DNA from 3 places in the Stutzerimonas tianxiuensis genome. Region 2 is predicted to be linked to each of the others. Evidence: predicted binding sites of a transcription regulator. Region 2 holds the regulator's gene; each other region holds the start of a gene.
The links. Region 2 encodes sigma-54, which starts transcription at its own class of promoters, with help from an activator protein. Its sites were predicted from a motif close to ANTGGCATNNANNTTGCTNT; they were not measured.
Positions count from the first base shown of each region.

Region 1: glnK (P-II family nitrogen regulator) is a predicted target of sigma-54. The motif match lies at 6,536-6,555, and genes of this name have one in related genera.
Region 3: ACSSNI_RS03975 (CmpA/NrtA family ABC transporter substrate-binding protein) is a predicted target of sigma-54. The motif match lies at 7,065-7,084, and genes of this name have one in related genera.

Region 1 covers NZ_JBPVWS010000004.1:152,076-162,567, reverse strand. The annotation lists gene rep (DNA helicase Rep) at 1-414, opposite strand, end outside; gene ACSSNI_RS07335 (putative bifunctional diguanylate cyclase/phosphodiesterase) at 678-2,318, shown strand; gene ACSSNI_RS07330 (BCCT family transporter) at 2,353-4,323, opposite strand; gene ACSSNI_RS07325 (YifB family Mg chelatase-like AAA ATPase) at 4,550-6,049, opposite strand; gene ACSSNI_RS07320 (accessory factor UbiK family protein) at 6,083-6,346, opposite strand; gene glnK (P-II family nitrogen regulator) at 6,741-7,079, shown strand; gene ACSSNI_RS07310 (ammonium transporter) at 7,202-8,518, shown strand; gene ACSSNI_RS07305 (ammonium transporter) at 8,599-9,852, shown strand; gene ACSSNI_RS07300 (secondary thiamine-phosphate synthase enzyme YjbQ) at 9,950-10,375, shown strand; gene sutA (transcriptional regulator SutA) at 10,449-10,492, shown strand, end outside.
Region 2 covers NZ_JBPVWS010000005.1:12,995-23,486, forward strand. The annotation lists gene mlaE (lipid asymmetry maintenance ABC transporter permease subunit MlaE) at 1-360, opposite strand, end outside; gene ACSSNI_RS08160 (ATP-binding cassette domain-containing protein) at 353-1,168, opposite strand; gene ACSSNI_RS08165 (KpsF/GutQ family sugar-phosphate isomerase) at 1,427-2,401, shown strand; gene ACSSNI_RS08170 (KdsC family phosphatase) at 2,402-2,923, shown strand; gene lptC (LPS export ABC transporter periplasmic protein LptC) at 2,932-3,504, shown strand; gene lptA (lipopolysaccharide transport periplasmic protein LptA) at 3,491-4,036, shown strand; gene lptB (LPS export ABC transporter ATP-binding protein) at 4,036-4,761, shown strand; gene ACSSNI_RS08190 (RNA polymerase factor sigma-54) at 4,907-6,424, shown strand; gene hpf (ribosome hibernation-promoting factor, HPF/YfiA family) at 6,503-6,811, shown strand; gene ptsN (PTS IIA-like nitrogen regulatory protein PtsN) at 6,818-7,282, shown strand; gene rapZ (RNase adapter RapZ) at 7,414-8,271, shown strand; gene ACSSNI_RS08210 (HPr family phosphocarrier protein) at 8,280-8,552, shown strand; gene pmbA (metalloprotease PmbA) at 8,645-9,991, opposite strand; gene yjgA (ribosome biogenesis factor YjgA) at 10,097-10,492, shown strand, end outside.
Region 3 covers NZ_JBPVWS010000002.1:269,045-279,536, reverse strand. The annotation lists gene ACSSNI_RS04005 (AAA family ATPase) at 200-1,159, shown strand; gene ACSSNI_RS04000 (DUF58 domain-containing protein) at 1,159-2,130, shown strand; gene ACSSNI_RS03995 (DUF4381 domain-containing protein) at 2,127-2,627, shown strand; gene ACSSNI_RS03990 (vWA domain-containing protein) at 2,620-3,633, shown strand; gene ACSSNI_RS03985 (VWA domain-containing protein) at 3,630-5,357, shown strand; gene ACSSNI_RS03980 (BatD family protein) at 5,354-6,976, shown strand; gene ACSSNI_RS03975 (CmpA/NrtA family ABC transporter substrate-binding protein) at 7,163-8,383, shown strand; gene ACSSNI_RS03970 (ANTAR domain-containing response regulator) at 8,398-8,976, shown strand; gene ACSSNI_RS03965 (CmpA/NrtA family ABC transporter substrate-binding protein) at 9,555-10,492, shown strand, end outside.

The DNA of each region.
Region 1 (10,492 bases), on a different contig from region 2:
GTAGTTCTTGATCTCATCGGCGCCGTCATCGCCGGAATACTCCTTCTGCATGATGTCGGTGAGCAGCGCCTTGATGTCGCCGTCGTCGAAGATCGAGAAGCCGGGCTTGTAGCCCAGACGCGCGTATTCCTTGCGGATGATGTTCATCCCCAGGTTGTGGAAGGTGGACACGGTCAGCCCGCGCGCCTCGGCACCTTTGAGCAGCGTGCCGACGCGTTCCCTCATCTCGCGCGCCGCCTTGTTGGTGAAGGTCATGGCGACGATGTGGCGGGCCTGGATGCCGCACTGCTGCACCAGATAGGCGATCTTGCGAGTGATCACGCTGGTTTTGCCGGAACCGGCACCGGCGAGCACCAGCATGGGGCCGCCGACGTAGTTCACGGCTTCCTGCTGCCGGGGATTGAGTCGGGACATTCTCGTTTGGTCTGTTGAAGCGGGGGCGAGAGTTTAGCAGGGCTGGCCCCGCTAATTGGTAACGTCCGGGCACTGGCGCTACCGGTCGTCGCCGACAGGGCTGGGTTATTCGTCACGATGCACTAGTCTATGCGCGCGGCGCCCGTTTTAGGCTGCTCAGCTTGCCGCCCCGCTTCACACAGGGAGGTGTAACCGTCGAGGTGGCGAGCCACCTCCAGCTCCGTTCGAACCGGGGAAACACCGTGAGATCGTCTACACAACCCATGCGTCTGGTTCTGCTGGCCGATGTGCCCAGGTGGACCGAAGAGCTTCAGGTTGCCCTTTCGTCTGTGCACGGCCGTCATCGACTGAGTGTGGCCGAAGACTGGTCGGCCGCCACCGCTCTGCTTGCCGAGTCCAGCCACGCCCTGTTGATTGCCACGCCGGGCTGTCGTCCCGCGTCGGCGCACTTTCCCTGGCCTACCGTGCTGTTGCTCGAAGATGAACCTGCGGATCTGCCGGAAGGTGTCATCGACTGGCTCCCCGGCCCTCGTTTGAGCGCGGACATGGTGGGGCGCTGTGTGCGTTATGCGCGCGAACGGTGCAACCTGGAGGGCGCGCTGCAGAGGCTGGCTGTACAGGACCCGCTGACCGGCATCGCCAATCGCCAGGGTTTTCAGGCGTTGCTCGCATCGCGCCTGGCCGAGCATGAGGGGCAAGGTCTGACGTTCGGTTGCCTGGACCTGGACAACTTTCGCCGGGTCAACGATGCCCTTGGGCATCAGGCGGGGGATCGCCTGATTCTGCAGGTCGTGGCGCGCTTGAAGGCGCAGCTGGAAGTGGGTGACACCCTGGCGCGTCTGGGCGGGGACGAGTTTGCGTTGTTACTCGATACAGAGCGTCAGCCGCATCGTGCGGAGCAAATCGCAGACCGAATCGTCGAGGCGATGGCCGAACCCTACTGGATTGACGGCGATACCCTGATGCTTGGCTGCAGTCTCGGGCTGGCGCACGCCAAGGCCGATACAGACCCCGATCAGCTGCTCTGGCTGGCGCAGGTGGCCATGCGCCAAGCGAAAGCGAATCAAGGCTGTACTTGGTATCTCTACAACGAGCGGGTCAACCGTAGCGCCTGTCACCTTGCCGACCTTGAAGGCGAGTTGCGGCGAGCGCTGCGGCGCGATGACCTTGAGCTGCACTATCAGCCGCGGCTCTGCATCGATACAGGTCGCATCGTAGGCATGGAGGCACTGGTGCGCTGGCCGCATGCCGAGCGTGGGCTTCTCGGGCCGGACGAATTCATCCCCATGGCCGAAGAAAGCGGCTTGATCGTACCGCTCGGCTACTGGGTGATCGCACGGGCGCTGCGTGACATGCAAAGCCTGCGCGAAAGCGGTGCAGGCGAGCTGCACATGGCCGTCAACCTGTCGTTCCGCCAGTTTCAGGACAGCCAGTTGCTGACAACCCTTCAGCGGCTCATCGCGGAGCGCGGTGTCGACCCGCATTGGCTGGAGTTCGAACTTACCGAAACCGCAGTGATGCGGCGCAGCGATCAGGTGCGCAGCACCATGAACGCCTTGGCCGCGTTAGGTGTGCGCTTCTCGCTGGATGATTTTGGAACCGGATTCTCGTCGTTCGTACACCTCAGCCGACTGCCGATCAGCCTGCTGAAGATCGACAAGAGTTTCGTCGACCAGATGGCCGCGCGGCCCCAGAACGGCCGGCTGGTTCGCGCGATGATCGACCTAGCGCACAACCTGGGCTTGGAAGTGGTGGCTGAAGGCGTGGAGGGGGCGGCACAACTCGGCCAATTGCGGCGCTTCGGTGCAGACCAGGTGCAAGGCTATCTGATCAGCAAGCCGCTGCCGCTGGCCGAGCTCGGCTCTTTTCTCAATGGCGGTTACGCGGCCGAAGCCAGCGGTTGAAACGAAGCGCCGGGCAAGAGCCCGGCGCGGACCATCAGCGAACCATGTGCAGGAAGTGCATGTGCTTCTCGTACTGGTCGAGGATGTCGCCAATCACGCCGTCTCGACTCCAGCCCATCACATCGTAGTTCTGCCCGCCTTCCTTGAGATGGACCTCGGCGCGGAAGTAGGTGGGCTCATCGCCATCTTCCTCCTCGGTCGCGACGAAGCTCGGCATCGGGTAGCCGCGCGGACGCACCTGATAGAAGAAATCGGGCGCGCCCTCGTGGGTAATATGCAGTCCGGTTCGGTTGTCCTCGCCGGTGGTCAGCTCGACCCCATAACCCTGCTTGCGCAACTCCTCGGCGACGGCGGCGCAGGCGGGCGCTGCGATCTCGTTGAGGAAGCGTTCTACATCACGACGGCGCGGATAGCGGGTCATGTTCTGCACCCGGCTGCGCCAGCCACCTTCTGACTGCGGAGCGGTCGGGGTAGTGCTGACTGCCTGGTAGCGCAGGCCCTGCTTGGTAGCATCGACGCGCAGCGCCTTGAGCAAGCCCCACATGGCGCAGAGCAGCACTATGGTGAAGGGCAAGGCACTGGCAATGGTCGCTGTCTGTAGAGCGGTCAGGCCATCGGCGAGCAGTAGCGCGATAGCGACGATCCCCATGGAAGCAGCCCAGAACACCCGCTGCCAGGTCGGCGTCTTGTCCATGCCGCCGGAGGCGAGCATGTCCACCACCAGGGCGCCGGAGTCTGCCGAAGTGACGAAGAACACCACCACCATGATGATGGCGATCAGCGACAGCAGCGAGGCGAAGGGGAAATGTTCGAGGAAGGCGAACAGTGCCAGTGAACTGTCCCGCTCGATGGCTTCGCCCAGGCTGGTGACGTGGTCCCAGAGAATCATGTGAATTGCCGTGTCGCCGAACACGGTCATCCATAGCAGGGTGAAAGCCGTTGGCACCAGCAGCACGCCGGTGACGAATTCGCGGATGGTGCGGCCACGTGAAATGCGGGCGATAAACAGGCCAACAAAGGGCGACCAGGCCAGCCACCAGCCCCAGTAGAACAAGGTCCAGCCACCGATCCAGTCGTTCGGTTCGTAGGCATAGAGGTTGAACGTGGCGGTGACGATCTGGGAGAAGTAATTACCGGTGTTCTGCACGAAGGTCTGCAGGATGAACACGGTCGGGCCGGCGATCAGCACCAGTAACAGCAATAGCACCGCCAGAGTCAGGTTCAGCTCGGACAGTCGCCGTACGCCCTTGTCCAGGCCGGTGACCACCGAGATGGTGGCCAGGACGGTCGTTCCGGCGATCAGCATGATCTGCACCGGAACGGAAATGGGCACGCCGTAGAGGTGATTCAGGCCGGTATTGATCTGGGTGACGCCCAGCCCCAGCGAGGTGGCAACCCCCAGCACGGTACCGATGATGGCGAAGATGTCCACCGCATGCCCAATCGGGCCATGAATGCGCTCGCCAATCAGTGGATACAGCGCTGAGCGCAGGGTCAGCGGCAGGCCTTGGCGAAAGCTGAAATAGGCCAGGATCATCGCGACGATGGCGTAGATGGCCCAGGCGTGCAGGCCCCAGTGGAAGAAGGTGATCTTCATGGCTTCGCGCGCGGCGGCGACGGTGCCGCCTTCACCGACCGGAGGCGAGAGGAAGTGCATGACCGGCTCGGCTACGCCGAAGAACATCAGGCCGATGCCCATACCTGCCGAAAACAGCATTGAAAACCACGTCAGATAGCTGTAGTCCGGCTCGCTGTGGTCAGGGCCCAGTTTGATCTCGCCGTAACGGCTGAGCGCCAGCAGTACGACCATCAGCAGGATGACCGCGACAGCAAGAATGTAGAGCCAGCTGACGTTGGCGATGATCCAGGCCTGGACGTTGCTGAACACGCCTTGAGCGTGTTCCGGGGTCGCGACGCTGTAGATCACCAGCAACAGGATAAGCACGGCAGAACCGTAGAACACCGGGGGATTGAGGGTGGGAGAGGAAGACTTGTTGGCCTCCATGCTGCGCTCCTTGATTACAGATTGGGGAGTGGCCGCCTGTGGCGAAGAGGACGCAATCTAACATATCGGTCAGCTTTAGACCGGGCCCGCACCCTGACGTTTGGGTGTGGGCGCTTGGATGTAACCGTAAGATGCCGCCATGCGCAGCGTATTTTTCGGTCTTTTCAGGCTGCTGCGTGCGCTAAGTTGATCACCGTTGAGCCTGCAAAGGGTTTGGTCCCTGGGTTCAACCCGCCTGGTTGCCAGGCCGGTACTGCAATGCCTCGGCCAGGTGCGCGCGACCAATGGATTCGGCCTGCTGAATATCTGCCAGTGTGCGTGCGACCTTGAGGATCCGATGTGCAGCGCGTAGGGACAGTCCGAGTCGTTCGCAAGCGCGCTCGAGCCACTGCTGGTCCTCGGGCTGCAATGCGCAACAACGGCGCAAGCCGGCAAGATCGAGGAAGGCATTGGCGCAGCCCTGTCGCTCGAGCTGAATGCGCCGCGCTTCGGCCACCTGAGCGGCGACCCGTTGTGTGGTTTCGTTGCCAGCCAGGGGGGCGTTCAAAGCCGTGGCTTCGCGCGCGACTGTCAGGTGCAGGTCGATACGATCGAGCAGCGGTCCGGAAAGCTTGCCGCGGTAGCGTTGAATCTGATCAGGCGAACAGCGACAGCGCCCGCTGGGATCGCCCAGGTAACCACACGGGCAGGGATTCATCGCCGCGACCAACTGGAAACGGGCGGGGAAGCGCACCTTGTCGCGTGCTCGCGCGATGACGATGCAGCCAGATTCCAGCGGCTCGCGCAGAACCTCAAGGACCTTGCGGTCGAACTCGGGGAGCTCATCGAGAAATAGCACGCCCTGATGCGCCAGCGTGATTTCGCCTGGCCTGGGCCGACTGCCGCCGCCGACCAGCGCCGGTCCCGATGCACTGTGATGGGGCTGCCGAAAAGGACGCTGTGGCCAATGCGCTAAGGGTGACTGACTGGCGACAGACTGAATCGCGGCGACTTCCAGCGCTTCCTTTTCTTCCAGAGGCGGAAGCAGGCCTGGGAGCCGGCTGGCCAGCAAGGTTTTGCCGGTACCAGGAGGTCCTGATAACAGCAGGTTATGCCCACCCGCGGCAGCCACCAGCAATCCACGCTTGGCTGCCGCCTGGCCTTGCACATCAGCGAGATCAGGGTAGGGCAGCACCTGACGCAACAGCCCTTGGGCGTGGAAGGGTTCGATCGGAGTCACACCGTTGAAATGTGCAGCGACTTCCAGCAAATGGTCGGCCGCGTAGACCACCAATCCCGACGCCAGGCTGGCTTCCTCGGCATTGGCTCGCGGTACCAGCAGTGCGCGTCCGGCCTGGCGGGCTGCGAGAGCCGCAGGCAGCACACCCTGAACCGGTCGCAGTGAGCCGGAAAGCGCCAGCTCGCCCAGGCATTCGAGCGTGTCGAGGCGGTCGGCGGGTATCTGACCGCTCGCCGCCAATATGCCCAGCGCGATAGCCAGATCAAAACGGCCACCATCCTTCGGTAGATCGGCTGGAGCAAGGTTGAGGGTGATTCGTCGAGCTGGGAAATCAAAGCCGGACGTCTGGATCGCGCTGCGCACGCGATCCTTGCTTTCCTTAACGGCCGTTTCCGGCAAGCCAACCAGCGCCAGCGAAGGCAGCCCGTTGGCGAGGTGCGCCTCCACCGTCACGGTGGGCGCTTCCACGCCGACCTGGGCGCGGCTGTGGACTATTGCGAGGGACATCCGATCACTCCTTTGATCGAGACGCCAGCCGGCCTATTCGGAGGCGGGTGGCGCGAGTTTCTCTTCCAGCTCGGCGACCTTGGCTTCGAGGGCTTCAAGCCTCGCGCGGGTGCGTGCAAGCACCACCATCTGGCTGTCGAATTCTTCGCGGCTGACCACATCGAGCTTGCTCAGCGCACCTTGCACGATGCCTTTGAGCTGGGCTTCGACTTCTGCGCGGGGCAGGGGGTTTTCACCGCTGAAAAGCCGTGAGGCCTGGGCGCCGACGGCGTCGAGAAAAGCTTTGGGTGGGAACATGAGTATTACCTGTATCTGAGCGACGCGCAGTGTAGCACGGGCAGTTCAGCCGTCCTGCGGGCGCCAGTGCACGATTGCGGGCACAGCGTTGCGTTGCCGTGCACCGGCATGGTGCGTGATCCGGCGGGCGCGCCTCGACGTAGGCCCGTGCCGCCTTTGCGGAGCGCCTGAGGCCGGGCATTGCAAAAAGCTGGCATTGATTCTGCTTAGTTCCATGTGACAGATGCACCAGCAGGTTGCGGTGCATAGGCGATTCGGGACGTTTCGTCGGATCGGTTGATGGTGTCGGATGGTCGCTCGGCAACGCCGGCGCGTTACAAGAGCCAGACACTGCGCTTAGACTTGAGCCGGGTTCGTACTTCTGGGGCAAGTCCACCTAAACGGGAGAAGTTTCATGAAACTAGTCACTGCCATCATCAAGCCGTTCAAGCTGGACGACGTACGCGAGTCGCTGTCCGAGATTGGCGTTCAAGGCATTACGGTCACCGAGGTCAAGGGTTTCGGTCGCCAGAAAGGTCATACCGAGCTTTATCGCGGCGCTGAATACGTGGTCGATTTTCTGCCGAAGGTGAAGATTGATGTCGCAATCGCCGATGACCAGCTCGATCGCGTGATCGAGGCCATCACCAAGGCGGCCAACACCGGGAAGATTGGCGACGGCAAGATCTTCGTCGTGAATCTGGAGCAAGCCATTCGCATCCGCACTGGCGAAACCGATACCGACGCAATCTGACGTCCCGGCGCGTAGCGCGCGTTTGAGCGGGCGGTTACGCCCGACACGTCGCCACGCACCGCCCGAGCATTGCGATTGCCTGCCTAGCAGGCCTACGAACCCCACGCCCCAGGAGTAAAACCATGACTCTGCGAAAATTCGCAGGGCTAGGAGCCCTTTTGTCTCTGATAAGCCCCGGCATCGCCATGGCGCAGGAGGCAACGCTTGATTCCGGCGATACGGCATGGATGCTCACAGCCACTGCGCTGGTGCTGTTCATGACGATTCCAGGCCTGGCGCTGTTCTACGGCGGCATGGTCCGTTCCAAGAACATCCTCTCGGTCATGATGCAGTGCTTCGCCATCACCGGCCTGATGAGCATCCTGTGGATGGTCTACGGTTACAGCCTGGCGTTCGACACGGCGGGCATGGAAGCAGGCGTCACCAACCTCAACTCTTTCGTCGGCGGACTCGGGCGTGCATTCCTGAGTGGCCTGACGCCCGACAGCCTCACCGGCACCGTACCGGAAAGCGTGTTCATCACCTTCCAAATGACCTTCGCCATCATTACCCCGGCGCTGATCGTCGGTGCCTTCGCCGAGCGCATGAAGTTCTCCGCGATGCTGGTATTCATGGGCGTCTGGTTCACGCTGGTGTATGCGCCGATCGCCCATATGGTCTGGGGCGGCGACGGCGGCCTGATGTGGGACTGGGGCGTGCTTGATTTTGCGGGCGGCACCGTGGTCCACATCAACGCGGGTATTGCTGGCCTCGTGGCTTGCATAGTGCTCGGCAAGCGCAAGGGCTTTCCGACCACCCCGATGGCGCCGCACAACCTCGGCCTCACCCTGGTCGGCGCGGCGATGCTCTGGATCGGCTGGTTCGGCTTCAACGCCGGCTCGTCGCTGGCTGCTAACGGCACCGCGGGCATGGCCATGCTGGTTACCCAGATCGCAACCGCTGCGGCTGCGCTGAGCTGGATGTTTGCTGAGTGGCTGACCCACGGCAAACCCAGCGCGCTGGGCATCGCTTCAGGTGTGGTGGCCGGCCTGGTTGCCATCACCCCAGCCGCCGGCACGGTCGGCCCGATGGGCGCGCTGATCATCGGTCTCGCCTCGGGCGTCATCTGCTTCTTCTGTGCCACCAGCCTTAAACGCAAGCTCGGTTACGACGATTCCCTGGACGCCTTTGGTGTGCACGGGGTCGGCGGCATCGTCGGTGCGCTGTTGACGGGTGTGTTTGCGGCCCCGGCACTGGGCGGCTTCGGTGAGGTGGAAAACATCGCACTGCAGCTGTGGATCCAGTTCAAGGGCGTGCTCTTCACCGTCGTCTACACCGCCATCGTCACCTTCGTGATCCTCAAGGTGATCGATGTGGTAATGGGGCTGCGTGTCACCGAAGAAGAAGAAACCATCGGCCTGGACCTCAGCCTGCACAACGAGCGCGGCTACAACCTGTAAGCACACGGAGTGCGCCCGGAGCCAACCCGGGCGCCTTAACCGAACAGCGCTGTAAGGCGCTCGGCAAAAGGTGATAAAAAATGGATAGCACAGCTTTGATACCCGTCCAGTACGGACTCGATACCTTCTACTTCCTCATCTGCGGTGCGCTGGTGATGTGGATGGCCGCCGGTTTTTCCATGCTCGAAGCCGGTTTGGTTCGGGCGAAAAACACCGCTGAAATCCTCACCAAGAACATCGTGCTCTACGCCGTGGCATCGATCATGTACCTGCTGATCGGTTACTACATCATGTATTCCAGCCCGGACGGCGGCATCCTGCCGAGCCTGGGCTTCCTGATCGGTGACGAGAACGCCGTCGACGTAGTCGCCGCAGGGGGCGAGGACGCGCCTTATTACTCGACCCGTGCCGACTTCTTCTTCCAGGTCGTCTTCGCCGCAACCTGCATGTCAGTGGTGTCGGGTGCAGTGGCCGAGCGGATGAAGCTCTGGGCATTTATCGCTTTCGCGGTGGTGATGACTGGCGTGATCTATCCCGTACAGGGCTTCTGGAAGTGGGGCGGCGGTTTCCTCGATGCGGCCGGTTTCCTCGACTTCGCGGGCTCTGGTCTGGTGCACATGGCGGGCGCATCCGCTGCCCTGGCTGGCGTGCTGCTGCTTGGTCCGCGCAAGGGTAAGTACGGCCCTAACGGACAGATCAACGCGATTCCCGGCGCCAACCTGCCGTTGGCGACCCTGGGGGCCTTTATCCTGTGGATGGGCTGGTTCGGCTTCAACGGCGGTTCGCAGCTGAAGATGAGCACCATCGAAGACGCCAACGCTGTAGCTCAGGTGTTCACCAACACCAACATGGCGGCCGCCGGTGGCCTGGTTGCGGCGCTGATCACGGCACGTCTGCTGTTCGGTAAGTCGGATCTGACCATGGTCCTAAACGGTGCGCTGGCTGGCCTGGTTGCGATTACCGCTGAGCCACTGACGCCAAGCGCGCTGCAGTCGGTGCTCATCGGTGGCGTGGGTGGCGTGCTGGTGGTCTTCAGCATCCTGGCCCTGGACAAACTCAAGCTCGATGACCCGGTCGGTGCCATTTCGGTGCATGGCGTGGTGGGCATGTGGGGTCTGCTGGCGGTGCCGCTGACCAATGCGGACGCGACATTCGGCGCGCAGTTGCTGGGCCTGGTGTCGATCTTCGCCTGGGTGTTCATTGCCAGCTTGATCGTCTGGGGCATCCTCAAAGCGGTCATGGGGCTGCGGGTGAGCGAAGAGGAAGAATACGAGGGCGTCGACGTTGTCGAGTGCGGCCTCGAGGCTTATCCGGAGTTCACCAACAAGCGCTGAGTTCACCGCTGTTGATAAGGGCGCCTCAGGGCGCCCTTTGTTTTTTCTGGCGCCGCGCTAGAATGCGCGCGTTCAAGAGCCGAAGGGGTCTTTGAGAATGTGGCGACAGACACTCATCACGCTGCGCCCGAGGCCGCGAGGCTTCCATCTGATAACCGACGAGCTGCTTGCACAGCTGCCGGAACTGCAACAATGCGAGGCCGGTCTGTTACACCTGTGGCTGCGGCATACCTCGGCTTCATTGACCATCAATGAGAATGCCGATGGTGCAGTCCGGCGCGATTTCGAGCGGTTTTTCAACCGTCTTGTGCCGCAGGGCGAAGCTGGCTACGAACACGATTACGAAGGGCCGGACGATCTGCCGGCACATTTCAAGGCGAGCCTGTTGGGTTGCCAGGTGAGTTTGCCCGTACGCGAGGGGCGCTTGGCCCTGGGGACCTGGCAGGGCGTCTATCTTGGGGAACACCGGGATCAAGGTGGCGCCAGGCAAGTACTGGCCACGTTGCACGGAATGGCAAGTTGAATTTTTTTTGGCGATGGCGAACAAAGCACATCGCTGGGCTATAACTTCCGCTTTGGCAAGTACGAGGTTGAACATGAGCGACGAAGAATTAGAACAAGACGATCTGGACACAAACGA
Region 2 (10,492 bases):
CAACGCGGATCCCGCGCGGCCGGCGAACAACAGCGCGGTAACCACAGGTCCCAGTTCGCGCAACAGCGTAAGCGCCACCATCTGGCCAACGGCCTGCTCAGAGCCATAGCTGCTGAGAATGCTATAGCCCTGAAGGGCTAGCACCATGCCGATGAACACACCGGAGACCACAACAATCGCAAGCGAGAGCACACCTACGGAATAGAGCTGCCGCACCAACAGCGAAAATCGATTATCCAGGCCACTGGGACCGAACAAGGCGTGAAAAAGAAACAGTGTCGCACGCCCTAGCGCTGCGACCACATTCATTCCACCCTTACCAACCAGACGGATCCGTTCGATCAAGGAACGCTTACGCATCGGTGCCTCGCAACAGATCATCGGCATACGCCGGCGCCGGAAAGTGGAAAGGCACCGGACCGTCCGCGGCCCCTTTCATGAACTGCCGAATCCGCGGATTGGTCGACTCGTGAAGCTCTGCCGGCGTGCCCTGCCCCAGTACCTGGGCGTCTCCAACCACATAGATGTAGTCAGCGATGCTCGCCGTTTCGGCCAAATCGTGGGAGACAACGATGCTGGTGATCCCCAGCGCGTCGGTAAGCAATCGAATCAACTGCACCAGAACGCCCATGGCGATGGGGTCCTGGCCCGCGAACGGCTCGTCGTACATCAGAATCTGAGGATCCAGCGCGATCGCGCGCGCCAACGCTACCCGCCGTTTCATCCCTCCCGACAGCTCTTCGGGCATCAGCTCGACCGCGCCGCGCAAGCCAACCGCCTGAAGCTTCATCAGAACGATGTCGCGGATCATCTCTTCAGGCAGTTTGGTATGAACGCGCAGCGGAAAGGCGACGTTTTCGAACACATCGAGGTCCGTGAACAAGGCGCCGCTCTGGAAGAGCACACCCATCTGCTTGCGCATGTCGAACAGCTCGCGGCGCGACAGCGTCGGCAAATTGGTGCCCGCCACCCAGACCTCGCCATGGGTCGGTTTGAGTTGGGCAGCGATCAGGCGCAGCAACGTAGTCTTGCCGCAGCCGGAAGGGCCCATGATGGCCGTCACCTTGCCGCGGGGAATGACTATGTCAACGTTATTGAAAATGCTCCGCTCACCGCGCTTGAAGGTGACACCCTTCAGCTCGACGGCGTTAGCGTTGGCGGCGCTCATTGGATCTCCTCGGATACAGCCTGCGAATCAGACGCCCTCCGCTCTTTCGGAGGTACTTCGCAGAGCCGTTTTTAGCGGCGCGAACTATAGCACCGCGCTATGGGCCTCCCAAGCCAGTCTCTGTATCGATGCATGAGCGAGCGCACATTTGTTCAGCCTGGGTTCAGTTACAGGCGCGACGATCAGCACGACGCTTTTCAGTGGGCAGTGCGAGGTTTGCCGCTATAATCCCGCGTTTTCATTCAGGCGATCACAGACATGAGCCAGAGCAGCCAGCTGATCGAGACTGCCCAGCGCACCATTCGCATGGAAATTGAGGCGGTGGAGCAACTCAGCACACGCATCGATGAACATTTCGTCAAAGCCTGCGAGCTCATCCTGCAGTGCAAGGGCCGCGTCGTTGTCGTCGGCATGGGTAAGTCTGGGCACGTCGGCAACAAGATCGCCGCCACGCTCGCCAGCACCGGCACCACGGCATTCTTCGTCCACCCAGCCGAGGCCAGCCACGGTGACATGGGCATGATCACGCATGACGACGTGGTGCTGGCCCTGTCCAATTCAGGGACCACCAGCGAAATCGTGACATTACTGCCGCTGATCAAGCGCCTCGGTATCACCCTGATCAGCATGACGGGCAATCCCGAGTCGGTGCTGGCCAAGGCGGCGGCGGTCAACATCGATGCGAGCGTCGCCATTGAAGCCTGCCCGCTGAACCTGGCACCGACTTCATCGACCACTGTCAGCCTGGTACTGGGTGACGCGCTGGCAATCGCGCTATTGGAAGCACGCGGTTTCACCGCCGAGGACTTCGCTTTTTCACACCCGGGCGGCGCATTGGGCAGACGCCTTCTGCTGAAAGTTGAGCACGTGATGCATGCTGGTGATCGTCTACCTCTGATCAGCCGCGGCACATCGCTGCGCGAAGCCTTGTTGGAAATGACTCAAAAAGGCCTCGGCATGACGGCGGTTGTGGAGGCAGACGGCCGCCTGGCCGGAATCTTCACCGATGGCGACCTACGCCGCACGTTGGACAAGGGCATCGACGTTCGCCAGGCAAGCATCGATCAGGTCATGACGCTTCACGGCAAGACAGCGCATGCCGACATGCTTGCCGCCGAAGCATTGAAAATCATGGAAGACAACAAGATCAACGCGCTGGTGGTGGTTGACGAAAACGACCGGCCAATCGGTGCGCTGAACATGCACGATCTATTGCGCGCAGGGGTGATGTAAGTGAACGATCTGCTACGACGTGCCCGCGACATTCGCCTGGCCATATTTGATGTGGACGGCGTGCTAACCGACGGCAAGCTGTACTTTCTTGTCGACGGCAGCGAATTCAAGACGTTCAATACCCTGGACGGCCACGGCATCAAGATGCTGATCAACTCCGGCGTACGCACCGCGATCATCAGCGGCCGCAAGACGCCTGTGGTTGAGCGCCGAGCGCAAAACCTGGGCATTCAGCACCTGTATCAGGGCCGTGAAGACAAGCTGGTGGCGCTCGACGAATTGCTCGGCGAACTCGGTCTCGACTACGCTGAAGTCGCCTACTTGGGCGATGACCTGCCTGACCTGCCGGTAATGCGCCGGGTAGGCCTTGGCATGGCGGTCGCCAGTGCCGATGCGTTCGTTCGCCAGCACGCCCACGGCGTGACAGCCGCTCGTGGTGGCGAGGGCGCGGCGCGAGAGTTCTGCGAACTGATCATGCGCGCCCAGGGCAATCTCGACGCGGCTCAGGCCGCTTACCTCTAGAGGCAACCATGCTAAGCAGGCTCCGCTTCCCCGCCATTCTGCTGCTGATCGCACTGCTTCTGGTCGCGATCGGCTACTGGAACGTTCGCCCTGAGAGCTTTATGCAGGAGGCGCCGATAACCGAGGGCATAGCGTCGCCCATTGACTTCTACGTCACCAATTCACGCACAGTCCAATACCAGCCGGACGGCAAGCGTAACTATGAGCTGACTGCGGAAAAGGTGGAGCATATCAAGGCCAGCGATGTCAGTTTACTGACCCGCCCGAACCTGCGCTCATTTCGCGGTTCCGGGCTGCCGTGGCAGGTCACCAGTGAACGCGGCGAGGTCGGCCCGCAAGGCAAGGAAGTCGAATTGATCGATAACGTCAAGGTCGAACGCAACGATGCCAAGGGGCGCCCGACCATCATCACTACCAGCCGGATGACCGTCCTTCCCGAGAAGGATTATGCCGAGACCCGGCAACCCGTTAGAATCGTCGCCGCAAACGGTGTGACGACCGCTACGGGCATGAAAGCGTATCTAGACGAAGGCAGGATGCTCCTGCTATCCAACGTAAGAGGCCAGCATGAGCTGCGTTAAGACCCTCCCCCTCCTGATCGGTTTAGGCATTTTTCTACTTGGCGCGAACGCCCACGCACTTCCCGAGGATCGCAACCAGCCTATCCGTGTTCAGGCCGATACCGCTGAGCTGGACGACCGGCAAGGCGTAGCCGTGTACCGCGGCGACGTGGTCATCACCCAGGGAACAATGAAGATCACAGGCGACACTGTGACCATCACTCAGAACCAGAATGGCGATGTCGAGGTGTTCACCTCCATCGGCAAACCTGCCTACTACGAACAGAAGCCAGCTGCAGACAAGGAGATCGTCAAGGCTTACGGCCTGACGATTCAGTATTTTGCCGCGAACGAACGCATCGTCCTGATCGACCAGGCCAAGGTCGTTCAGGAAGGCAATACCTTCGAAGGCGAGAAGATCGTCTATGACACCCAGCGACAGATCGTCAATGCTGGTCGCGCCACCAATACTGATGTCACCACACCCCGCCCACGCGTGGACATGGTCATCCAGCCTCGCAAGAAAGAGCCGGCAACGGAGCAGCCCGAGTAATGGCGATTCTCAAGGCCCAGCATTTGGCGAAGAGCTACAAGAGCCGTCAGGTCGTACGTGATGTCAGCCTGTCCATCGAAAGCGGACAGATCGTCGGACTGCTGGGGCCTAACGGCGCCGGCAAAACCACTTGCTTCTACATGATCGTGGGATTGGTCAAAGCCGATCAGGGCCGTGTACTGATCGACGACCAGGATGTGACGCACCTCCCCATGCATGGCCGTGCACGCGCGGGCATTGGTTACCTACCGCAGGAAGCATCGATCTTTCGCAAGCTTTCGGTCTCCGACAACATCATGGCCATCCTGGAGACGCGCAAGGACCTTGACCGCAACGGCCGCCAACAGGCGCTGGAAGGTCTGCTGCAGGAATTTCACATCCATCACATCCGCGACAGTCTCGGCATGAGCCTATCGGGTGGCGAACGGCGCCGCGTTGAAATTGCCCGCGCGCTGGCCACGGCGCCCAAGTTCATCCTGCTCGATGAACCCTTTGCCGGCGTTGACCCTATTTCGGTCGGCGACATCAAGCAGATCATCCATCATCTCAAGGCCAAGGGCATCGGCGTCCTAATCACCGATCACAACGTCCGCGAAACTCTGGATATCTGTGAAACCGCCTATATCGTGAATGACGGCCAGTTGATCGCCGAGGGCGATGCAGAGACCATCCTCGCCAACCAACTGGTGAAGGAAGTCTATCTGGGACACGAATTCCGACTTTGATAGCGGTTTTTTCTGCTCTACGCACCTACAGGGCTAGGCAAAGGCTTCGTTGCCAGGCATATAATTTGCTTACATCGGCGCGCGGCGCCAGCGAAATCGGAACAGGCGCGGTTGCGCCGGCAAACAAGGTTCGAAGTCCTCTGCCATGAAACCATCGCTAGTCCTGAAGATGGGCCAGCAGCTGACGATGACACCGCAGCTGCAACAAGCCATACGATTGCTCCAGCTATCCACACTCGATCTTCAGCAGGAGATTCAGGAGGCGCTGGATTCCAACCCCATGCTCGAGCGCGAAGAAGACGGAGAAGATTTCGATAACTCCGACCCGATGGCCGAGTCGATCGAAAAGAAAAGCGAAAGCCCGACGACCGACTCGCCCGAGCACAGCGAGCCCGACAATCATTACGAGGAGCCCATCAACACGGTGGAGAACCTCGAGGACGGCGATTGGGCCGACCGTATCCCCAACGAGCTTCCAGTCGACACCGCCTGGGAAGACATCTACCAGACCAGCGCCAGCAGCCTGCCGAGCAACGACGATGATGAATGGGATTTCACTACCCGCACATCATCAGGGGAAAGCCTGCAAAGCCACTTGCTCTGGCAGCTCAACCTCGCACCGATGAGCGACACCGACCGTCTCATAGCAGCCACCCTGATCGACTGCATCAACCCCCAGGGTTATCTCGACGAAACGCTCGAGGAAGTCCTCGAGTCGTTTGACCCGGAACTTGGAATCGAACTCGATGAGGTCGAAGTGGTGCTACGCCGCATCCAGCAGTTCGAGCCCGCCGGCATCGGCGCGCGCGACTTGCGCGAATGCCTGCTGCTGCAGCTTCGCCAGCTCCCCGAGCGTACCGAGTGGCTAAGCGAAGCGGTGCGCTTGGTCAGCGATCACCTGGATATTCTTGGCGTGCGTGACTACAGCCTGCTGATGCGTCGCATGAAGCTCAAAGAAGACGAGCTGCGCCAGATCATCGACTTGATCCAGAGCCTCAATCCGCGCCCGGGCTCGCAGATCGAAGCCGGAGAGCCTGAGTATGTCGTGCCTGACGTAATCGTGCGCAAGCACAATGGCCGCTGGTTGGTCGAACTGAATCAGGAGGCGATGCCGCGCCTGCGGGTGAACGCTCAGTATGCCGGGTTCGTCAAACGTGCCGACTCGAGCGCCGACAACACCTTCATGCGCAACCAGCTTCAAGAAGCCCGCTGGTTCATCAAAAGCCTGCTCAGCCGCAACGAAACGCTGATGAAAGTGGCCACCCAAATCGTCGAACACCAGCGTGGCTTTTTCGAACATGGCGACGAAGCCATGAAACCACTGGTGTTGCACGATATCGCCGAAGCGGTGGGCATGCATGAGTCGACGATCTCACGGGTCACCACGCAGAAGTTCATGCACACGCCCCGCGGCATCTACGAACTCAAATACTTCTTCTCGAGCCATGTGAGCACTGCTGAAGGCGGCGAGTGCTCATCCACCGCCATTCGCGCAATCATCAAGAAACTGGTAGCCGCGGAAAACCAGAAAAAGCCATTGAGCGACAGCAAGATCGCTGGTCTACTGGAAGCACAAGGGATTCAAGTTGCGCGCCGCACCGTAGCCAAGTACCGCGAGTCACTCGGGATCGCACCCTCAAGCGAGCGCAAGCGGTTGATGTAACACCAGGCGACCTGGTGGATTTGTTCCGGCGACGGGTGTTCAGCCCGTCAATTCGCACGTGGCAATAGGAGATGCAGTATGCAAGTCAACATCACTGGCCTTCACCTTGAAATCACTGAAGCCCTGCGTGACTACGTCGAGGAGAAATTCGAGCGGATAGAACGCCATTTCGACCGCATCATTGCCGTACAAGTCATCCTTCAAGTCGAAAAGCTCAGGCAAAAGGCCGAGGCCACGCTGCACGTAGCGGGGCGAGAGGTCGTTGCCAATGCCGAGCATGAGGATATGTACGCAGCCATCGACTTGCTTGCCGACAAACTCGATCGGCAATTGATCAAACATAAAGAAAAGCAGCTCGACCACCATCAGGGCGCCCTGGCTCGCTGACCCATCATGATCCGTATTGAAAACATACTGACCCCCGGACGCGCCCTGGTTAGCGTTCCGGGCGGCAGCAAAAAGCGTGTCCTGGAACAGATTGCCAAGGTTCTCGGCGCGGACCTGCCCGATATCGACAGCCAAGCGATTTTCGAAAGCTTCATCGCCCGGGAAAAACTTGGCTCCACCGGCTTCGGCAACGGCATCGCGATACCGCACTGCCGTATGCCTGGCTGCACATCACCGCTCAGTGCAGTGCTGAAGCTCGATACACCGGTGGACTTCGACGCCATCGACGGCGCGCCTGTCGACCTCTTGTTTGTATTGTTGGTGCCGGAGGCAGCCACCGACGAACATCTCGAGCTACTCCGTCAGATTGCAAGCATGCTGGACCGCGAGGAAGTTCGTGACCGGCTACGCCGCGCCACGACGGGTCATGAGCTGTACCAGGCCGTGGTCGACATCCAGAACGGTCACTAGGGCGCAGCAACCCACCATCGCCCAACGCTGAGTGAGGAAAGAGACGTGCCCCCTATCTGCCTGCACACCACCTGCTGCGGCTACGCGCAGCAAATCACTCGTGGCCGAGCCCGGCCCTTCGGCGCTGCTCGATGCGCCTGATCATCGTCAGTGGGCGCTCTGGATCCGGCAAGAGCACTGCCCTGAACGTACTTGAGGACAATGGTTTCTACTGCATCGACAACCTGCCCGCTGGCCTTCTTCCAGAGCTGGCGGAAAGGGCCCTGTTGCACACAGAGTTGCTGCAGCCCCAAGTCGCAGTGTCGATCGACGCGCGCAACCTGCCGAGTCAGCTGAAACGTTTCCCCGAGCTGCTCGAGGACGTCCGTGCCCGCTACATCCAATGCGATGTGCTTTATCTAGATGCGGCGGACGAGACGCTGCTGAAACGCTTTTCAGAGACGCGTCGGCGGCATCCGCTGACCAATCAGAACCGCTCCCTAGCCGAAGCTATCCGTGACGAAGAATTGCTTCTAGCGCCCATCATCGATCATGCCGACCTGAAGATCGACACCACACACCTGAATCTCTATCAGCTACGAGACACGCTAAAGCTGCGCCTGCTGAACAAGCCTGAACCGGGTACCGCTTTTCTCTTCGAGTCCTTCGGTTTCAAGCGAGGCATGCCTGTCGATGCCGATTTGGTGTTTGATGTGCGCTGTTTGCCTAACCCTTACTGGAAAGCCGATCTGCGCGATTTTTCCGGACTGGACCAGCCCGTGATCGACTATCTCTCCGGGCAGGCGGACGTAGAGGAAATGTTTCAGGACATCCTTGCCTACCTGAGCAAATGGCTTCCGCGCTTCGCTGCCAGCAACCGCGCCTATGTCACTGTCGCCATTGGCTGTACCGGTGGGCACCACCGTTCGGTGTATCTGGCCGAGCGGCTGGGCCAAGCGCTGCGCGAACCTCTGAAGAACGTCCAGGTCCGGCATCGCGACCTGGCTTAGGAACCCACATGCCTTCGTGCGAAGTTACCATCATCAACAAGCTTGGCCTGCATGCCCGAGCGGCAGCGAAGTTCGTCGGAGTTGCCAATCAGTTTCCCTGTGACATTCGGGTCGGTCGCAGCCCTGCAAGCAGGGTGGACGGCAAAAGCATCATGGCAGTCATGATGCTTGCCGCCAGCAAAGGCACCACGCTGCACCTGCACACCCAGGGCGACCAGGAGCACGAGGCGCTTGCAGCGATGATCGCCTTGATCGAAGACTATTTCGAGGAAGGTGAATAACGCTGCTAGCGCGGCCGCTATTTCGGGCCAGATACCTGCCGGCATCTCCTAGTTATTACCTTGTTGCTCTGCATGCCGCTTGCAGCTAATTGCTACTGCCCCGCCACCTTCATTCGCTCGATCAATACCGACCCGGTGTGAATGCTACTGCGCCGTTCAACATCACAACCCACCGCAACGATCTGGCGGAACATGTCTCGCAGGTTGCCCGCAATGGTGACTTCCTGCACAGGAAACTGGATTTCGCCGTTCTCAACCCAGAAGCCGCCAGCACCACGCGAATAGTCCCCGGTCACCAGATTCAAGCCCTGCCCCATCAGCTCGGTGACCAACAACCCGCGGCCCATACGGCGGATAAGCTCAGCCTGGTCCTCGTTACCCTGGGTAACGAACAGGTTATGCACCCCGCCCGCATTGGCGGTGCTGGGCATGCCCAGCTTGCGGCCTGAATAGGTGCCCAGCACATAGGAGACCAGCTGGCCATTTTCGACAAACGGCTTGGCATAGGTCGCCAAGCCATCGCTGTCATATGCCGAGCTGGCCAGACCACGAGGCAGAAGCGGTCGCTCGTCCAGATTGAGCCATTCAGGAAACAGCGTCTGCCCCAGCGAGCCTTCCAGATAGGACGATTGCCGATAGAGATTGCCTCCAGAAATCGCCGCAAGAAAGTGCCCGAACAGCCCCGTAGCAAGCTCCGCAGAAAACAGCACCGGCACATCGCAGGTCGGTACGGGACGCGCGCCCAAGCGGCGAACGGCGCGCTCGGCAGCACGCCGGCCAATCGACTCCGCCGAGGCCAAGTCACCTGCTACGCGGGAGACGTCGTAGTGATAGTCCCGCTGCATCTGCCCATCGGACTCGGCGATCATCACGCAGCTGAGGCTGTGACGCGAGCTGCAGTAAGCCCCTATGAAGCCATTGCTATTGCCATAACCGCGGCAGCCCTGATGCGTGCTCAGGCTGGTACCGTCGGCATTGAGAATGCGTTTGTCCGTGGCGAAGGCCGACTCCTCGCAGCTGAGCGCGAGTTCGATTGCTTGGTCGGGGGCGATCTGCCAGGGATGATAAAGGTCCAGATCCGGCACATCTTGAGCCATCAGTGCCGGGTCGGCGAGCCCGGCAAATTCGTCGGCCGACGCATGTTTGGCAATCGCCAGCGCCGCCGCCACGGTTTCGCGAACCGCTTCGTCGCCGCTGCCGGTGGTGCTCGCCGACCCTTTGCGCTGGCCGACGTAAAGCGTGATACCGAAGCCCTGATCGCGATTGAATTCGACTGTTTCCACTTCCCGCTGACGAACCGTCGTCGACAGGCCCTGCTCCATCGAGACCGAGACTTCACAGGCACTGGCCCCTTGTCGGCTGGCCTCTTCTAGGATTTTCGCGACCTGTTCACGCAAGCCTGGCAACGCGTGCGGACCGATACCCTCGACTTCATTCATACATACTCCAACGCTGATTCGATCAAGTTGCAGCCAGCTGTGCTCGGCTGAGCCCTGTCGCCAGGCTGCTGTTATCATGGCGGCATTACCTACTGGACCAGCCCCATGTCTGATATTTCCGATCTCGACGGTTTCGAGGAAAAAAGCAAAACCCAGGTCAAGCGCGAACTGCATGCTCTCCAGGATCTGGGTGAACGCCTTACTACCCTCAAACCCGATGTGCTAGACCGTCTGCCGCTTACCGATGCACTGCGCAAAGCACTCGCTGACGCGTCAAAACACACCGCGCATATCGCGCGCAAACGCCATCTGCAATACATCGGCAAGCTGATGCGTGATCAGGATGTCGACGCCATTCTCGCCCTGGTTGATCAACTCGATGCCTCGACCCGCCAGTACAACGAGCGCTTCCACGCTTTGGAACGCTGGCGAGACCGCTTGATCGCGGGCAACGACGAGACCCTCGAAGCCTTCGTCACCGAATATCCCGAGACTGACCGT
Region 3 (10,492 bases), on a different contig from region 2:
GGGCCTCCTTTGTCTGGCGCCGCCAGCGACCGCCCGGTCACATTTAATTGAGTTGCATGACCAATGGAGACTGGCGCTGGCCATCCTCAACGCTGCGTGACGAACTTGCCGAGCCGCGCATAGCCTGCCCCTCGCTAATGAATTAAAGTCGTGCTGGTCGAGCGTCCGCCCCGACACGCCCCTGCAGAAGAGCTCAGCGATGGACCACCGTGAAGCCATAGTCGCGCTGCGACAATTTCTTTCCACCCAGATTCTCGGCCAGGAACGGCTGATCGAGCGCCTGCTGATCGCTTTGCTCGCTGACGGCCACCTGCTCGTCGAAGGCGCCCCGGGGTTAGCTAAAACACGGGCAATCAAAGAGCTTGCAGGCGGCCTTGAAGCGGAATTCCATCGCATCCAGTTCACACCCGACCTGCTGCCAGCTGACATTACCGGAACTGAAATCTACCGACCGGAAACCGGCAGCTTCGTCTTTCAACAAGGCCCCATCTTTCACAATCTGGTGCTGGCCGATGAGATAAACCGAGCGCCCGCAAAGGTGCAGTCGGCGCTGCTCGAGGCCATGGCCGAACGGCAGGTCAGCGTGGGTCGCAGCACCTACGATCTGTCACCGCTCTTTCTGGTAATGGCCACGCAAAATCCCATCGAGCAGGAGGGCACCTATCCCCTCCCCGAAGCGCAGCTCGACCGCTTCCTGCTCCACGTAAAGCTCGGTTTCCCCGATGCGTCGGTGGAACGACGCATTCTGCAACAGGCGCGCGGCGAAGCGATCAACGGCGAAACCGCCCCGGAACACCGCGTCTCCCAACAAGCGATCTTCGCTGCGCGCAAGGAAATTCTCGGCCTGTACATGGCGGACGCGGTGGAGGAGTACCTGGTGCAGTTGGTCATGGCGACCCGCACCCCGGCCAAATTCGACGCTGAGCTGGCGGGCTGGATTGCCTACGGTTCCAGCCCGCGCGGCTCGATCTCGCTCGATCGCTGCGCCCGCGCTCATGCCTGGTTGGCGGGACGGGACTTCGTCAGCCCAGAGGACATTCAAGCGGTGCTGTTCGATGTGCTGCGCCATCGTTTGATTCTCTCGTTCGAAGCGGAAGCAGCTGGTATTGATCAGGACCGCGTCCTGCAGCGTATTCTCGACGTGGTCGCGGTGGCCTGATGCAACCCTCGCGGCCCACCGACGACAGCTCGGTGCATTCAGGGCCCGGCGATGGCGTCCGGGTAAGCCTCGCCGAGCTGATCGACATGCGTCATCGAGTCCGCGAAGTGCCCTTGTTTTCCAGCCCGCATCGGCGCAGCCAGTTGGTTGGCCTGCACCATTCGAAGTTGCGCGGACGAGGGGTGGATTTCGATCAGGTGCGCATCTACCAGGCCGGCGACGATGTTCGCACCATTGATTGGCGAGTTACTGCACGGACTCAGGAGCCGCATACCAAGCTATTCCACGAAGAACGTGAGCGACCCATTTACTTACTGGTCGAGCAGAGCCCGCGGTTGTTCTTTGGCAGTGCTCGGGCCTTCAAGTCGGTGGTGGTTGCCCAGGCTGCCAGCCTGGTGGGATGGGCCGCGCTAAGCCACAACGATCGCGTCGGGGGCCTGGTATTCGGACACGGCGATCAGCACGAGATCAAACCCCGGCGTAGCAAGCAAAGCCTTCTGCAATTGCTGGACCGTTTGGCGCGCGCCAATGCCGGCTTGCAAGCCGACCAGTCTGACGATCCAGAGGCCTTCGGCCTGGCGCTCAGACGCGCACGTGAAGTGCTGCGTCCAGGTAGCCTGGCGGTGATCCTCTGTGATGAGCGCGCCCTGAGCGATGCAGCAGAACAGCAGATGAGCTTGCTCGCGCGTCACGTCGACTTATTGCTGATTCCTGTCTGTGACCCACTCGACCACGCGCTGCCAGCGGCTGGACTGTTGCGCTTTGCGCAGTTCGGCGCTCGGCTGGAACTGGACACCCATGATGCGGCGCTGCGACAAGCCTACCGGCTGCAAGGCGAAGCCCGAAGTGCGCGCTGGAAGCGTCTGGCTGACCGTTTGCGCCTGCCTTTGATGCCGCTTGATACCCAGCGCGAACTGGTGGAGCAAATGCGTGAGCACCTCATCGGGCAGCAACAAGGCGCCCTCAGATGAATGCCCTCGAGCTTGAACCCCTGATCACCCCAGCAGCCGTGAGTTGGTGGCCACTGGCGGCTGGCTGGTGGTTTCTCGCTGCCCTGTTGCTCAGCCTCGTTCTGCTGCTGAAACTGCAGCCCTGGAAAAGACTTCAGCTCGCTAAGCGAAAGGTGACCGCCCAGGACGAACAACTGCTCGACCCGCAACGTCAGACGGCTCTGCTTGAACTCGCCCAGTTGAGCAAGCCATACAATGGCCAGCCAGCCAGTCACTGGCTGCAGCAACTCAATGCGCTACTGAAACGCCTTTGCCGGATCCGCTACCCAGACGATCACCCCCATACATTGAGCGGGCGTGCCTGGCTGGCCTTTCTCGACAATCGGTGTCCGGCCGCGGGATTGACGCGCTGGATGGTACTGGTTGAAGGCGCTTACCGCGCCGAGTGCCGGCTGGACGACAAGGCCATCCAGGGCCTTGAACAGTCCGTGCAGATCTGGATTCGCAAGCATGTTTGAGCTGGCCTGGCCGTGGGTCTGGCTACTGTTGCCGCTGCCCTGGCTGCTGCGCTGGGTCTTACCCGTATCGGAAAGCGGCGACGCAGCATTGAAGGTCGGCTTTCTGGCCGAGCTGGAAACGCTGGCTGGCCGCCGCGCCGCGATCGCCCTGCCTGCCTGGCGGCAACAGCTGCCCTACTTGTTCATCTGGTGTTTGCTGTTGCTCGCCGCCGCCCGCCCGCAATGGCTCGGCGAACCGCTGCCGCTTCCCACCAATGGCCGCGACCTGTTGCTGGCGGTCGACGTGTCCGGTTCAATGGACTATCCAGACATGCAGTGGCAAGGCGATGAGGTCAGCCGGCTGGAACTGGTCAAACACCTGTTGGGCGACTTTATTGCCGGGCGAAGCGGCGACCGCGTCGGGCTTATCCTGTTTGGCAGCAAGGCCTACCTGCAGGCGCCGCTGACTTTCGATCGACAAACGGTACGCACCTGGCTCGATGAAGCTGCGGTCGGCATCGCTGGCAGCAACACAGCCATCGGCGACGCCATCGGCTTGGCCGTCAAGCGCTTGCGCGAACGGCCGGCCAACAGTCGCGTACTGGTACTGATTACGGACGGCGCGAACAACGGTGGCGAAGTCGAGCCTTTGATCGCGGCTCGCCTCGCTGCGGTCGCCGGCGTCAAGGTGCATACGATCGGCATCGGTGCCGAAGCGGATGACAGCCTGCTCAACCGGTTCGGTTTCAACCCCGGCGGCGACCTGGACGAAACGACTCTTCGCGCGATTGCCTATGAAACCGGCGGCGAGTACTTCCGAGCGCGTACAAATGAAGAGCTGGAGGCAGTCGGTGCCACCCTCGACGAACTCGAGCCGGCCGCCCAGCAGCCGGCTCAGGCACGCGTCGCCACAGCGTTGTACGCCTGGCCATTGGCAGCAGCACTTCTGTTCAGCTGGCTGTTGGTCGCGCGCAGCGTCTTGCCTTTGTCGCTGCGTCAACTGGGCGCTCGGAGCAAGCGATCATGAGCGAACTTCTGCCCTACCTGCTCAGACCGTTCTGGTTGATCGTATTGCCGCTGCCGATATGGCTGATGTGGCGTTTATGGCATCGTCAGCGCCAGACCGGTCGCTGGCAGCGCCTGTTGCCCGAAGCTTTTCATACCGCTCTGCTCACCCGCGGCAAGCTGCGTAACAGCAAGCTTCCTTGGATCCTCCTCGGCAGCGCCTGGCTGCTGGGTTGTCTGGCGTTGCTAGGGCCAAGTTGGCAGCAGGTCGAGCAACCCAGCCTGACACGCGCGGACCCGTTGGTCATCTTGCTGGAGACCACCCCGGCAATGCTGGCAACCGATGTGCAGCCGAGCCGACTCGAGCAGGCCAAGCGCAAGATCCTCGATCTGCTGCAGACCCGCCAGGATGCCCAGACCGCTGTGGTGGTCTTTGCCGGCAGCGCTCACACCCTGGTGCCCTTGTCCAACGATATGGCCACCACGCAAAACCTTCTGGACGCATTGCAGCCCGATCTCATGCCCGAACCCGGCCATCGTGCTGACCTGGCGGTGGCGCAAGGCATTGCCCTACTGCAACAAGGCGCCAATGGCGCTGGGCGCCTTCTGCTGATCGGCAGCAGTCTGAGCGAGCCGGAGCGCGCATCGATTGAGCAGCAGCTGGAAGAAAACGAGCAGTTGCTGCTTCTGTTAGGCATCGGCACCGAGCAAGGTGCTCCGATTCCTCTCGAGGACGGCAGCTTCCTCAAGGATGACAAAGGTTCCATTGTCATCCCCCGGCTGGACGACAATGCCATGCGGCGTTTCGCCAGCCAGATCGGTGGTCGCTATCAGCAGGCTCGAGTCGATGATGCGGACCTGCGCAACCTCGGCTTGCTCGAAAGCAACGGAAAGCTTGTGGCTCAAGACGAGACCACCCGTCTCGACGCCTGGCAGGACCAAGGCTACTGGCTGCTGCTCCCTCTGGTGTTGCTCGCCGCCTTCGCCGGGCGCCGGGGTTGGCTGTTCTGCTTGCCGCTCGTCCTCTTCGTCCCGCAACCCGCCAGCGCCCTGAGCTTTGACGACCTATGGCTGCGCCCCGATCAACAGGGCATGCGCCTGCTGGAATCTTCTCGCCCAGGCGAAGCCGCGACCCGCTTCGAAGATCACCGGTGGCAGGGCTATGCCCGCTACCAGGCCGGTGACTTTGCCGGCGCCGCCGAGCAGTTCGGCAAGGGCGACTCCGCAGCCGATCACTACAACCGAGGCAATGCCCTGGCCCGCAACGACGAGCTGCAAGCCGCCATCGAAGCCTATGAACAAGCCCTGGAGCTGGATCCGGGCCTGGACGTCGCGCGGCGCAATAAAACCACCGTCGAAGAGGCCCTACGACAAAAAGAGGCTCAAGCTGATGCCGATCCCGACGCGTCGCCACCCGAGGAATCGACATCCGAAGCCGAGCAGCGCAAGCAGCCTCGTGGAAGCAAAGCGCCAGACACCTCGTCGGACTCGACAGATCAAACCACGGCACAGGCCCCGCCAGAGCCAGCTGGCGAGGTGTCGAGCAAAACACTGAACGAGGGCCCACCCGAGTCCGAGCCAGTCGCGACCGATCAGCAGATGGCACAAGCACAGGAAGTGCCGGTCGATCCCGAGCAGGATCAGGCAATGAACCAATGGTTGCGCAAGATCCCGGACGATCCCGGCGAGCTGCTACGGCGCAAGTTTCTTTATGAGCAACGCAAACGGCAGGAATTGAATCAATGATGCGCTGGATGACACTGGTGTTTCTGCTCCTGCTGGGCTTGCAAACCCACGCTGCCACTTTGGTGGCCCGGGTCGACCGTACCGAGCTGAGCCTGGACGAAACTGTGGAGCTGACTCTGGAAACGGCCGACGGCACCGCATTTGGCAAGCCCGACCTGCAGCCCCTCGACAGCCTGTTCAAAGTATCCGGGACACGTCAGAGCAACCAACTTGCCGGGACCACCGGCGATGCACAGGCGATTACCCAGTGGCAGGTTACGCTCCAGCCGCTGCAGACCGGCTATGTCGTCATTCCGCCGTTGCAGCTCGGCGATGCCCGTAGCGAGCCAATCACCTTGCATGTCACCGAGCCCAGTGCCAGCGACAGCGACCTGCTTGCCCCCATATTCATCGACGCCAGTCTTGATCAGGAGGTCGCCTACGTGCAGGCGCAGGTGCTGCTGACGCTGCGTATCTACCACTCCGTATCGCTGTACGACGACAGCACCCTGTCACCGCTGCAGATGAACGATGCGCTGGTGCAGCGGCTGGGCGAACCACGCACTTATGAAAAAGACATCAACGGCGTCCGCCACGGTGTGATTGAAATCCGCTATGCGCTATTCCCACAGAAAAGCGGCGAGCTGACAATTCCCGCACAACTGTTCAGCGCCACGGCCGTAGCACCGTCGACCGGTGATCAGTATGGCTCGAGGTTCGGACGTTCGACCCAGGTCAAATCACCCACCATCCCGTTAACTGTAAAGCCCAAGCCATCTGACTATCCCGCCGACGCCGCCTGGCTGCCGGCCCGAAGCCTGACGCTGGTCGAAGCCTGGAGTCCGGAACCAGGGGATGCTCAGCTGGGCGAAGCCCTGACCCGCAGCTTGCTCTTGAAAGCTGACGGATTGACCAGCAGCCAGCTGCCTCCAATCGCCTCAACCAAGCTTCCGGGGCTGCGCAGCTACCCCGACCAGCCGACCCTGAACAACGAAGTCACTGCCAACGGTGTCAGCGGCAGTCGCGAACAGCGCGAAGCCCTGGTCGCGACGCGCACCGGAGAGTTCCAACTCTCGCCCGTGGAAGTCATCTGGTGGAACACTCTGGAAGATCGCCTGGAGCGCAGCACGCTGCCTGGTCGCACCCTGCTGGTCGCCGACAATCCGGACCTGCAACAGCCCGCCATCGAGACGGCGGACATGCCGGAACAGCGAGAGGCGAGACGGCTATGGCCCTGGCAGCTGAGCAGCGCATTGCTGGCATTGACGACCCTGCTCGGCTTTGGCTTGTGGCTGCATGCGCGCAGGCAGCCAGCGGTGATCCGCACAGTGCAGACCGGCCCGACTCCGCGCAGCCTGCTGGATGATCTGAAACGCGCCTGCCTGGCCAACGACACCCAGGCCACCCGACATGCGCTCGATGCCTGGGCGCGGCAGCAGCCTGAAACGCTGGCCGATATGGCGGCCCGTTTCGAGCCGCTGTCCGATGCCCTCGATGGGCTTAATGGTGCGCTGTACAGCGAGACCGGTCAGCGCTGGCAAGGCGAAGCCTTGTGGCAGGCCATTCAGAACCTGCCCGCAGGTCAGGCTGGCGATGCCGAACGCGAAGCCAGCGCGCTGCCGCCGCTGTATCCGCGCTGAGCTGACGGACTTCCCATATCCGGTCGCGATCAGCCGTCTTGCCCTTTGCTGCGAGCTCGTGCACCAGTTAGACGCGTCTTGCACCGTCCTTGGCATGTGGCTTGCTAAACCTGAACCAGACATCCCGCTTCGCACCGGTTCCCTCCCGGACGGTGCGCGCTTCGCATGGCAAAGGTTTTCTTCAGCATGACCGATCTCTCCCCTTCGCTCCGCCCTGACGCCAAAGCCTGGGTCGCCGGCAGCGACGCGCCAGAAAAGCACGTCGTGAACCTTGGTTTCATGGCGCTGACCGATGCTGCATCGCTGATCGTCGCCGCCACCCAGGGCTTTGCGCAGCCCTACGGCCTCACGCTCAACCTGCAACGGCAGAGCTCCTGGTCCAGCGTGCGAGACAAGCTTGTGGAAGGCGAACTGGATGCCGCTCACGGACTGTACGGCCTGATATACGCCGTGCATCTGGGGATCGGAGGCAGTGCGCGTAAGGACATGGCCGTACTGATGGGGCTGGCGCAAAACGGACAGAGCATCAGCCTCTCCAGTGAGCTGAAAGCAGCCGGCGTGACCGATCCCGATGCGCTCGGCAAATGCGTGCGCCAGAGTGGTGCAAAACTCACGCTTGCTCAGACATTTCCCACCGGTACTCATGCGCTCTGGCTCTACTACTGGCTGGCCGCCCACGGCATCCACCCGCTGAAAGACGTACGCACAGTGGTGGTGCCGCCGTCGCAGATGGTCGCCCATCTACGGGCGCGACGCATCGACGGCTTCTGCGCCGGCGAGCCCTGGGGCGCCCAGGCCATTGAAGAAGACATGGGTTTTACCATCGCGACCAGCCAATCGATCTGGGCCGACCATCCCGAGAAAGTGCTCGGCTGCACGCGCGAATTTGTCGACCAATACCCCAACACCGCCCGCGCGCTGGTGATGGCCATCCTCGAGGCCAGCCGCTTCATCGATGAGAGCCAGGAAAATCGCCGTAGTACTGCACAGCTGATTGCCGGCAGCGACTATGTCAATGCGCCCGTTGCGTCCATCGAATCGCGCTTTCTGGGTCAATATGAGGACGGCCTTGGCCATGCCTGGCTGGACAAGCACCCGCTGCGTTTCTTCGGCAACGGCGAAGTGAACATGCCCTACCACTCCGACGGCCTCTGGTTCATGACTCAGCTGCGCCGCTGGGGTCTGCTGCGTGAAGATCCGGATTACCTTGCCGTGGCGCAAAGCGTCCAGCAAACCAGCCTCTACCGCGATGCAGCGAGCGCTTTGAATATCGCCGTACCCGACTCCCCCATGCGCAGCGCTATGCTCATGGACGGCAGTCGCTGGGATGGCAGCGATCCGGCGGGGTACGCGCGCAGCTTCGCGCTGCATGCCTTGGGCGACACCGCACCACACCCCAAGCCTTGAGAAGGGAGACTGTCATGCTTCGCGTTCTCCTGATCGACGACACCCCGCGCAAGGTCGGTCGCCTGCGCACCGCTCTGATCGAAGCCGGCTTCGAGGTGATCGAGGAATCCGGTTTGACCATCGACATGCCCGAGCGGGTCGAAGCGATTCGCCCCGACGTGGTGCTGATCGACACCGACTCCCCCGGCCGGGACGTCATGGAGCAGGTGGTCATGGTCAGCCGTGACCAGCCGCGGCCCATCGTCATGTTCACCGACGACGACAACCCCGATGCCATGCGCCAAGCCATCCGCGCCGGCGTCAGCGCCTATATCGTTGAAGGCATCCAGGCCCAGCGCCTGAAACCCATTCTCGACGTGGCCATGGCCCGCTTCGAAAGCGACCAGGCAATCCGCGCGCAACTGCATGCACGCGACCAGCAACTGGTCGAACGCAAGCGCGTCGAATTGGCCAAGGGCATGTTGATGAAGATGCGAAGCTGCAACGAGGAAGAGGCCTACACCCTGATGCGCCGCCAGGCCATGAGCCGTCAGCAGAAGCTGATCCAGGTCGCTGAGCAGATCATTGCGATGAACGATCTGCTGGGTCAGTGATCCGCAAATCTCAGCGCGCTGGTCTCGGCGAGGCCCAGACGGGGCTATTAGCCGAGCGGATGCCTGCTGTGAACCTTGCGGGACTCAAGTACCGATCGTTTTCGGCTCTCGACCAGGCCCAACGAGCCTATTGCTCGCCGACTGCAACACGTTGCGCCAGCCGCCCCCTAACCACTCCAATCGCGTCCGAATGACGGGCGCCACTGCGCCCGCCATTTCCAAGCAGCTCTTCCATGCAAACGAACCAAAACGGAGCCAAGGATAGAATTGGGTGCACGGCTATTGCACCGAGCGATCGCCAGGAGTGCCAAGCCCGCACGTCCAACGCATGTTCAGCCTGGCCGGTTGTTTCAGACGTAAGCCGTTGTATTACATAGATCTTCCTAACACCCTAGTCGCCAAAAAAATCTCAGATTAAGAATTGGCAAGCCCCTTGCAATCCCTCTGTTACCACGTCTTCAGGTCGCCAACGGCGGTGATCGGGACGAATTGACAAAGGCGTCAACGGTGCTCGCTCTGCTCATGCAGAGGGTGCTTCCGTTACGCCTTTTTTTCGTTTCGCGATTGAGGGATAGATCATGCGCAAGACCCGCCGTACTTTGTTGAAAACGCTGGTGGCCAGCATTGGCTGCTCTGCCCTGCTGCAACTGGTGCCGATGGCCGCCTGGGCGGCCGAGCCAGAGAAGGAGGAACTCAAGCTCGGCTTTATCAAGCTCACCGACATGGCGCCACTGGCGATTGCCTATGAGAAAGGCTTCTTCGAGGACGAAGGGCTCTACGTCACGCTCGAAGCGCAGGCCAACTGGAAGGTGTTGCTAGACCGCGTCATCGATGGAGAGCTGGACGGTGCGCACATGCTCTCCGGCCAGCCGATCGGCGCGACCATCGGTTTTGGTACCAAGGCCGACATCATCACGGCCTTCACCATGGACCTCAATGGCAATGCCATCACCATGTCCAACGCGATCTGGGAGCAGATGAAGCCCAACGTGCCGATGGCAGACGGCAAGCCGGTGCATCCGATCAAGGCCGACGCACTCAAGCCGGTGATCGAGCAGCTCAACGCCAGCGGCAAGTCCTTCAACCTGGGCATGGTGTTCCCGGTATCCACCCACAATTACGAATTGCGCTACTGGCTCGCGGCCGGTGGCATTCACCCCGGTTACTACGCACCGAAGAAAGGCGACATCAGCGGACAGATCGATGCCCAGGCGTTGCTCTCCGTTACGCCACCGCCGCAGATGCCTTCGACCATGGAAGCCGGCACCATCCATGGCTACAGCGTCGGAGAGCCATGGAATCAGCAGGCGGTCTTCAAAGGCATCGGCGTACCTGTGGTTGCTGACTATGCGATCCGCAAGAACATGTCGGAAAAGGTCTTCGGCGTATCCAAAGCCTGGGCCGAAGCCAATCCCGAAACGCACAAGCGTCTGGTCAAAGCGCTGATCCGTGCAGGCAAGTGGCTGGACGAAGACAACAACGCCAACCGCCACGAAGCGGTGGAAATCCTCTCGCG